DNA from 3 places in the Agromyces sp. NPDC058104 genome. Region 1 is predicted to be linked to each of the others. Evidence: predicted binding sites of a transcription regulator. Region 1 holds the regulator's gene; each other region holds the start of a gene.
What was found. Region 1 encodes LexA, which represses DNA repair genes until DNA is damaged. Its sites were predicted from a motif close to TCGAACANNTGTTCGA; they were not measured.
Positions count from the first base shown of each region.

Region 2: the regulator LexA is predicted to act here: its motif matches at 1,844-1,859, upstream of ACFVTH_RS09100 (LexA family protein).
Region 3: the regulator LexA is predicted to act here: its motif matches at 1,143-1,158, upstream of uvrA (excinuclease ABC subunit UvrA).

Region 1 covers NZ_JBHVTD010000005.1:78,851-82,056, forward strand. Annotated here, with positions in the region: gene metE (5-methyltetrahydropteroyltriglutamate--homocysteine S-methyltransferase) at 1-1,237, shown strand, start outside; gene lexA (transcriptional repressor LexA) at 1,355-2,038, opposite strand; gene ACFVTH_RS19010 (LysM peptidoglycan-binding domain-containing protein) at 2,296-2,721, shown strand; gene ACFVTH_RS19015 (histidinol-phosphate transaminase) at 2,789-3,206, shown strand, end outside.
Region 2 covers NZ_JBHVTD010000002.1:243,319-246,524, forward strand. Annotated here, with positions in the region: gene ACFVTH_RS09090 (hypothetical protein) at 108-443, shown strand; gene ACFVTH_RS09095 (hypothetical protein) at 539-1,696, shown strand; gene ACFVTH_RS09100 (LexA family protein) at 1,876-2,310, shown strand; gene ACFVTH_RS09105 (Y-family DNA polymerase) at 2,303-3,206, shown strand, end outside.
Region 3 covers NZ_JBHVTD010000003.1:390,528-393,733, reverse strand. Annotated here, with positions in the region: gene uvrB (excinuclease ABC subunit UvrB) at 1-1,094, shown strand, start outside; gene uvrA (excinuclease ABC subunit UvrA) at 1,214-3,206, shown strand, end outside.

The DNA.
Region 1 (3,206 bases):
GCAGGTGGCGACCCTCGCCCGCGGCCTCGCCGACGGGCGCGACGCGATCGCGGTCGAGCTCGACGAGGCGTCCGCCGCGCTCGCCGACCGCAGCGCCGCGCCCGGCGTGCGCGTGCCCGCGGTGCGCGACCGTCTCGCCGCGCTCGCCGACGCCGACTTCGAGCGCGGCGACTACGCCGCGCGCGTCGCAGCCCAGGCCGAGCTCGAGCTGCCCGAGCTGCCGACCACGACGATCGGCTCGTTCCCGCAGACGAGCGACATCCGACGTGCCCGCGCCCGCCTCGGCAAGGGCGAGCTCGACGCCGACGGCTACGCGCAGCTCATGCGCGAGGAGATCGAGCGCGTCGTGCGACTCCAGGAGGAGATCGGCCTCGACGTGCTCGTGCACGGCGAGCCCGAGCGCAACGACATGGTGCAGTACTTCGCCGAGCTGCTCGACGGGTTCGCCGTCACCGAGCACGGCTGGGTGCAGTCGTACGGGTCGCGCTGCACGCGCCCCTCGATCCTCTGGGGGGATGTCTCGCGTCCCGCACCGATGACGGTCGAATGGTCGGCGTACGCGCAGTCGCTGACGGAGAAGCCCGTCAAGGGGATGCTCACGGGCCCGGTGACGATCCTCGCCTGGTCGTTCGTGCGCGACGACCAGCCGCTCGGCGACACCGCTCGCCAGGTGGCGCTCGCGCTGCGCGATGAGATCGCCGACCTCGAGTCGGCCGGCATCAAGGTGATCCAGGTCGACGAGCCCGCGCTCCGCGAGCTCCTGCCGCTGAAGCTCGCCGACCAGCCGGCCTACCTCGACTGGTCGGTCGGCTCGTTCAAGCTCGCGACCGCGGGCGCGGCGGCGGCGACGCAGGTGCACACGCACCTCTGCTACTCGGAGTTCGGCGTCGTCATCGACGCGATCAAGAACCTCGACGCCGACGTGACCTCGATCGAGGCGGCGCGCAGCCGCATGGAGGTCGTCGACGACCTCTCGACGAGCGGCTTCGATCACGGCATCGGCCCGGGCGTCTACGACATCCACTCGCCGCGCGTGCCGTCGACGGCCGAGGTGCAGGCGCTCCTCGAGCGCGCGGTCGCCGAGATCCCGGCGTCGCGGCTCTGGGTGAACCCCGACTGCGGCTTGAAGACCCGCGGCTACGACGAGACGGTCGCCTCGCTCGAGAACATCCTCGAGGCGACGCGCGCCGTGCGCGCCGAGCTCGAGGCGCGCACCGAGCCGGCGCTCGCGGGCTAGTCGACCGACGAGCGAAGGGGCGGATGCCGCGTGCTGCGCGGCATCCGCCCCTTCGACGTCTCCGTGGGACGCGCGCGGGTGTTCGTGCGGCCGGCCCGCGCCGACCCGTGGTGAGCGTCAGACGGCGCGCAGCACCGAGACGACCTTGCCGAGCACCTCGGCGTGGTCGCCGACGATCGGCTCGAACGCACTGTTGCGGGGGAGCAGCCAGGTGTGGCCGTCGCGCTGGCGGAAGACCTTGACGGTCGCCTCGCCGTCGAGCATGGCTGCCACGATCTCGCCGTTCTCGGCGGTGCGCTGCGAGCGCACGACGACCCAGTCGCCGTCGCAGATGGCGGCGTCGATCATCGAGTCGCCGACGACCTTGAGGATGAAGAGCTCGCCCTTGCCGACGAGCTGGCGGGGGAGCGGGAAGACCTCTTCGACCTGCTGCTCGGCGGTGATCGGCACGCCGGCGGCGATCCGGCCGACGAGCGGCACCATCGCGGCGTCGCCGACGGGCGTGGCCTCGCCCGCGGCGGGGGTGCGCTCCTCGAGGCCCGGCACCTCGATGAGGATCTCGAGCGCGCGGGGGCGGTTGGGGTCGCGTCGCAGGTAGCCGGCGAGCTCGAGCTGGTTGAGCTGGTGCGTGACGCTCGAGAGCGAGGAGAGCCCGACCGCGTCGCCGATCTCGCGCATGCTCGGCGGATAGCCGCGGCTCGCGACCGAGCGCTGCACGACCTCGAGGATGGCGAGCTGCTTGGCGCTCAGGCTCTTGCGTCGACGCGCCTTCCCGATCTCACGCACGTCGTTGTCGCTCACGGTCTCCGCCCCTCGTTGCGATCGCCTCGCGATCGGATGTCGGTGGTGTCTGTTGCACTGTGTCCAGACATTCGAAACTGTATCCGCCTCGCAGGGGTGCGGCAAACATTCGTTCGAGTGTGTCGGGGTATTCGTGCACGAGAACGTGGGTGTCCGGGTGCTTGCCTTCGAATTCATTCGAAGATATATTCGGAACATAGATTCGCATTCGGCCCTCCCGGCCGAGGGCCGGATGCGATTCACTCAGGAGGTGTGAGATGAGCGCAGCGATCATGACCGGCGGCTACGGCCCGGTGCAGTCCCGCCCGATGCCGCTCCGCGAGCCCGAACGCACCGTTCGGGCGACCGCGGCCGCCGAGGGTGCTGCGGTCCGCACGCGCCTGCGGCTGACCTCCCGCGGCCGGTTCGTCTTCACGACGCTCGCCGCACTCCCGCTCGTCGTCTGGGCGTTCGCGCTCGTCCTGGGTGCGGGCGGCGCGGCCGCCGACGTCGCCGGGGCGGGCGCAGGGGCGGCGCTCGAGTACGTCACCGTCGAGGTGGGCGGCTCCCTCTGGGAGATCGCCGAGTCGGTCGCCCCCACCGCCGACCCGCGCGACACGATCGCCGAGATCCTCCGACTCAACGGGCTCGACGAGGCCACGATCGTCCCCGGCCAGCGACTCGCCGTCCCGGCGGGCGAGTGATCGCGACCCCGGGTCACACGGGGTCGCACGGGCCGACCGCCTGCGCCCGCGTGGCTAGCATGGTTCGGTGACGAGTCTCGAAGACCTCCCCATCCGTGACGACCTCAGAGGGCGTTCGCCGTACGGCGCTCCGCAGAAGTCCGTCCCCGTGGCGCTCAACGTCAACGAGAACACGCATCCGATCCCCGAAGACGTCGCCCACGACATCGTGGCCCGCGTCGCGGCGGCGATCCTCCGGCTGAACCGCTATCCCGATCGCGAGTTCACCGAGCTGCGCGAGGCGCTCGCCGGCTACCTCGGCCACGGGCTCACGCCCGACCACATCTGGGCCGCGAACGGGTCGAACGAGGTGCTCCAGCACCTGCTCCAGGCCTTCGGCGGCCCGGGCCGACGCGCGCTCGGCTTCGACCCGACCTACTCGATGTACGGGCTGCTCGCCTCGGGCACCGGCACCGAGTGGATCGCCGCGCCTCGCGACGAGGAGT
Region 2 (3,206 bases), on a different contig from region 1:
GGGCCGAAGCGGACCAATGGCGCCAAGTGGAGTACTGGGCGTTCGGGTACGGCACGGACTTCGCGATGCTGGCGTCTCAGGCTAGGCGACGGGACATCCTGCCTTCCGTGCTCCTCGCTCGCTATGGGCGAGCGCTCCGCTATGAGCGGCTGCCGTTCGAATGGCGTGTGCGGCTCGATGCTCTCGCGCCGGGTGTGTTCAATCAGGAGGTTCTCGGCCAGTCGAAGTGGTGGATCGATTTGTTCGGTGCCGCGTATCGGATACGCAGTGAGCAGTTCCAGACTGCGCACCTCCTCCACGTGGTCATGTTTCTTCGGGAGTACGCAGCCCTTCGTGGTGAAGACGGGCGGGCCATCCGAGATTCGCCCCTAATGCAGGAGCTCGTCGCCGAGCTCGCGAGGCGCACGGGAGATCCGAATCCCTTGATCCGGCACTCCGAGTAGCCAGAAGTTGCTGATGCAGCTCGGGTGGCCGCTCGATACCTTGCTCGCCATGCGGGGGATGACACGTCCACCGATATATGGTAGTTAATATCACCATGAATGGCGGGGGTGGCAACCTGTTTGCGTTGAAAGGGCAGGCGGTCGGGATCGTCGGTCGCGTGGGCACTCACCAGGATCAGCTCGAGCGCTGGATGACGCGCTTTGCAGAGCGTGGAATCCGGAGCGTGGTGCAGCTCGGCAATTGGCAGATGGGGTGGGCGGAGTCGGCTGCGAAGCCTGCGTTTGTCGACCTCGATGAAACGCTTCGCCGCAACGGTCAGACGCTCTTCATGGTCGACGGCAGCCACGACGACCTACGCCTTCTTCATCTACCCCTGGATCGAGAAGGCACTGCGCCGTTGGCTGCAAGGATCCGGTACCTCGGCCGCGGATGCCGAGGCGTGTTCGATAGTGGGGCGCAATGGGCTGCGATGGGTGGAGGCGCAACGATCGGAGTTGCTCCAGACGGGCGATTCGACGTCCAGGTCACGGATCGCGCAAGACGGTCTCCCGATGAGGTCATCTCGCCAGCAGACGTGGCGGCGCTAGGTGACGCGCAAGTCTCGGTGCTGTTTGCGCACGATGCACCCTCGGGTGTGCCGGCGCTACGCGAATTCTTCAGGACGGCGCTCCATTCGAAGCTCTTCACCTTCGAGGAGCGCCTCTACGATCTGAAGGCTCGAGGGGCATTCACGAAAGCGTTCCATCTCGTGCGGCCCACCATTCATTTCGGTGCACACTTCCCGATGTACACAAATCAGGTCGTCGGCTTCGACGACGGCCAGGGTCTTGGGTACGCGTGCCGCATCGTGCTCCTCGACTCCGTCACCACCTCTCTCCCATGCGCTGCAATCCTCGACGTCGACACCTTGGGTGTCACGGTGCTGAACCACGAGGGCGAGGAGGTTCAGTCAGAGCCGCAGGTGCTCGACCTCACTACACAGACGGCCGGCCAATGGCAGGTCCATACGCGCGACTCCACCCACATCTTCGACCTTGACCGGAGGCGCTGGCTTCGAATTCCCGGGCCGCATGCACTCGACTGGCATCGTGCGACGCAGCCACTGAGATCTATCACCGCATGCAAGGTTGGTGAACGTGGGCACTGGACCATGCGGAGCGAAGAGTTCCTGATCGAGTACTACTGGTGTGATTCATCCGTGATCCGTTACATCGAGCCGTTCGACGGAGAGTGGCCCGGGATGGATGCGTAAAGCATCGCGGAGTTCATGTCGCGGCCGCGGGTGGCAAGCGCGGCCTGTCGTGCCGCAATCGCGACGGGCGTCGCGGTCGACGGCGTTCGCAAGCACGGCGCCGTCGTCAAATCAAGTTCGCAACTCGAGAAGACACGTGCCTACAATTCGAACATCAGTTCGAATCGACAGGGGGTCCCATGCTCACTGTCCTGGCGCCACTCACAATCGTCGACGCGCCTCGGCTCCTTGCCCGCGCGGCCCCGGTCGCTGTGCCGGCGGGGTTCCCGTCGCCAGCTCAGGACTATTACGGCGGCCCGGTCGATTTGAATGAGCACCTGATCAAGGATCCGGTCAGCACCTTCATCGTGCGCGTATCAGGCGACTCGATGATCGGCGCCGGGATCTACGACGGTGACGAGATCTTGGTCGACCGCGCGATCGACCCGAGGCCCGGGCATGTCGTGGTGGCGGTCGTGGACGCCGAATTCACGTTGAAGCGTCTGGACTCGCGCCGCGGTCGGCTCATGCTCTGTGCGGAGAATCCGGCCTACCCCGATATCGAGATTGCAGAGGGCTCGGAGGTCTCGATCTGGGGCGTGGTGACGGCGAACATCCATCACCAGCATGTCTAGTCGAGGACCGCGGCGCATCGCGCTCGTCGACGTCAATAGCTTCTACGTGAGTTGTGAGCGGGTCTTCGACCCACGTCTCGTCGGCCGACCCGGGGTTGTGCTCAGCAATAACGACGGATGTGTCGTCGCCCGCAGTGACGAAGCCAAACAGCTCGGGATCGAGATGGGTACCCCGTGGTTCCAGCTCGCCGCGCAGGCACCGCGCTGGGGGCTTTGGCATCGCTCGAGCAACTACGAGCTCTACGGCGACCTCAGCGCCCGCGTCATGAAGCTCCTAGCCCGGCACAGCGCGTGGCAGGAGGTGTACTCGATCGATGAGAGCTTCATCGGCCTCGCCGGCGACGTCGACGAGCTCACCGAAGTCGGCCGCCGCATCCGTGCCGAGGTGCGACAGCACGTAGGACTTCCGGTATGCGTCGGGATCGCATCGAGCAAGACGCTCGCGAAGGTGGCGAACAAGGGGGCGAAGAAGCACAAGCAGCTTGGGGGAGTGGTGCACTGGGACGTCTATCCCGATGAACAGAAGACGAGGATCCTCGACTCCCTCGAGGTTGACGAGCTCTGGGGTGTCGCCGGCCGCACGAAGAAGCGGCTCGCGGAACTCGACGTACACACCGCACGTGAACTCCGCGACGCTGACCCGAAGCTGATCCGCAAGAAGTTCTCCGTGGTGCTGCAGCGCACCGTGTACGAACTGCGCGGCACCTCATGTATCCCGTTCGAGTCAGCGCGGGCCGCGAAAGATCAGCTGATCTACTCGCGCATGTTCGGGCAACCCGTGAAGACCCGCGCGGAGATGCACCAAGCGCTCTCGATCTACGCCCAACAGGCAAGCCGCAGACTCCGCAAACAGGGCAGCGTCGCGAAGCAGCTGCAGGTGTTCGCCGCAACGAGCA
Region 3 (3,206 bases), on a different contig from region 1:
CGCCGCACTGTCTGCTCGACTACTTCGCCGACGACTTCCTCGTCGTGATCGACGAGTCGCACGTCACCGTGCCGCAGATCGGCGCGATGTACGAGGGCGACTCGTCGCGCAAGCGCACCCTCGTCGAACACGGCTTCCGGCTGCCGAGCGCGCTCGACAACCGCCCGCTCAAGTGGAACGAGTTCAAGAACCGCGTCGGGCAGACCGTCTACCTCTCGGCCACCCCGGGCCGGTACGAGATGGGCGTCGCCGACGGCGTCGTCGAGCAGATCATCCGCCCCACCGGCCTCGTCGACCCGCAGATCGTGGTGAAGCCGTCGAAGGGCCAGATCGACGACCTGCTGGAGGAGATCCGCACGCGCGCCGAGCGCGACGAGCGCGTGCTCGTCACCACGCTCACGAAGAAGATGGCCGAGGAGCTCACCGACTTCCTCACCGAGGCCGGAGTCCGCGTGCGCTACCTGCACTCCGACGTCGACACCCTCCGCCGCGTCGAGCTCCTCACCGAGCTGCGCGCGGGCGTCTACGACGTGCTCGTCGGCATCAACCTGCTCCGAGAGGGACTCGACCTGCCAGAGGTCTCGCTCGTCGCGATCCTCGATGCCGACAAAGAGGGGTTCCTGCGTTCGGCGACCTCGCTCATCCAGACGATCGGCCGTGCGGCGCGAAACGTCTCGGGCGAGGTGCACATGTACGCCGACGTGCTCACCGACTCGATGAACCAGGCCATCGAGGAGACGACGCGCCGACGCGAGATGCAGCTCGAGTACAACCGGGCGAACGGCATCGATCCCCAGCCGCTCCGCAAGCGCATCGCCGACATCACCGAGGTCCTCGCGCGCGAGGAGGCCGACACCGCGGCGCTCCTCGCCGGCCGCGACGGTCGCAAGAAGTCGCCGGTGCCGAACCTCCGTCGCGAGGGCATCGCCGCCGAGGGCGCGAACGACCTCGAGGAGCTCATCCGCGATCTCAACGAGCAGATGCTCGAGGCGGCGGGCGAGCTGAAGTTCGAGTTGGCCGCGCGGCTCCGCGACGAGGTGTCCGAGCTCAAGCGCGAGCTCCGCCAGATGGAGAAGGCGGGGCACCTCGGGTAGCACCCGGGGGCGCCCGGCGGCGCTCCACCGCCCGCGTGTTCGCGTCGATCGAACATATGTTCGCTCAGAGCGCGTGCCGCCGAGCCGTCCGTGTCGGTGGTCCTCCTTAGACTCGTAGGGTGCCAGTTTCACGTCTCGATGCCCATTCGCGCCTGAGTGTCCGCGGAGCCCGCGTGCACAACCTGCACAACGTCGACGTCGAGATTCCTCGCGACGCGATGGTGGTGTTCACGGGGCTCTCGGGGTCGGGCAAGTCGTCGCTCGCCTTCGACACGATCTTCGCCGAAGGGCAGCGCCGCTACGTCGAATCGCTCTCGGCCTACGCGCGGCAGTTCCTCGGGCAGGTCGATCGACCCGACGTCGACTTCATCGAGGGGCTGAGCCCCGCCGTCTCGATCGACCAGAAGTCGACGAACCGCAACCCGCGCTCGACGGTCGGCACCATCACCGAGATCTACGACTACATGCGACTGCTGTGGGCGCGCATCGGCGTGCCGCACTGCCCCGTCTGCGGCGAGAAGATCCAGCGGCAGACCGTGCAGCAGATCGCCGACCGGCTGATGGAGCTCGAGGCCGGCACTCGGTTCCAGGTGCTGAGCCCGGTCGTCTCGAAGAAGAAGGGCGAGTTCGTCGACCTCTTCCGCGAGCTCGCGGCGCAGGGCTACTCGCGCGCCGTGGTCGACGGCGAGGTCATCCGGCTCGACGAGCCGCCGAAGCTGAAGAAGCAGGTCAAGCACGACATCTCCGTCGTCGTCGACCGCCTCGTCGCCGGGCCCGACGTGCTCGGTCGGCTCACCGACTCGCTCGAGACCGCGCTGCGGCTGACCGACGGGCTCGTCCAGGTCAACTACGTCGACGAGGAGGGCCCCGAGGCGTGGGCCACCTTCTCCGAGAAGCTCTCCTGCCCGAACCAGCACCCCATCCAGCTCACCGAGATCGAGCCGCGCACGTTCTCGTTCAACGCGCCGTTCGGCGCCTGCCCCGAGTGCTCGGGCCTCGGCACCCGCATGTCGGTCGACGAGGCGTTGCTGCTCGGCGATCCCGAGCTGAGCATCGCCGAGGGCGTCATCCTCCCGTGGACCTCGCAGGGCAAGAGCCTCTACAACTACTACGAGAAGCTGCTCGACGGCCTCGCCCGCGATCTCGGCTTCTCGCTCGACACCCCGTGGGAGCAGCTCGACGAGGGTGCTCGAAACGCCGTGCTCCGCGGCGACAACTTCGAGGTCAAGGTGCGCTGGCGCAACCGCTACGGCCGCGAGATGAGCTACAGCTCGGGCTTCGAGGGCGTCGTGCCGTACATCGAGCGCCAGTACCTGCAGGCCGAGACCGACGTGCAGCGAGCCCGGTGGTCCGAGTACCTGCGCGAGGTGCCGTGCCCGGTCTGCGACGGCAAGCGGCTGAAGCCCGAGGTGCTCTCGGTGCTCATCCACGACCACAGCATCGCCGACGTCGGCCTGCTGAGCCTGACCGACGCCCGCGCATTCATGGACCGCCTCGAGCTCACCGAGCGCGAGCAGAAGATCGGGGCGCAGGTGCTGCGCGAGATCAAGCTCCGGCTCGACTTCCTCATCAGGGTCGGCCTCAGCTACCTCGACCTGGCCCGCGCGGCAGGCACGCTCTCGGGCGGCGAGGCGCAGCGCATCCGTCTCGCGACGCAGATCGGCTCGGGCCTCACCGGGGTGCTCTACGTGCTCGACGAGCCCAGCATCGGCCTGCATCAGCGCGACAACCGCCGGTTGATCGACACGCTGATCGCGCTCCGCGACCTGGGCAACACGCTCATCGTCGTCGAGCACGACGAAGACACCATCCGCACGGCCGACTGGATCGTCGACATCGGGCCGGGCGCGGGGGTCAACGGCGGCACCGTCGTGCACTCGGGCAGCTACGCCGATCTCCTGAAGAACACGCGTTCGCTTACCGGCGACTACCTCTCGGGCCGTCGTGAGATCGCCGTCCCGGCTCGCCGTCGGGCGATCGATCGCGAGCGCATGATCTCGGTGCAGGGCGCCGAGGCGAACAACCTCCGCGGCGTCGACGTCGAGTTCCCGCTCGGCGTGCTGACGGCCGTCACGGGCGTCAGCGGCTCGGGCAAGTCCTCGCTCGTCAACG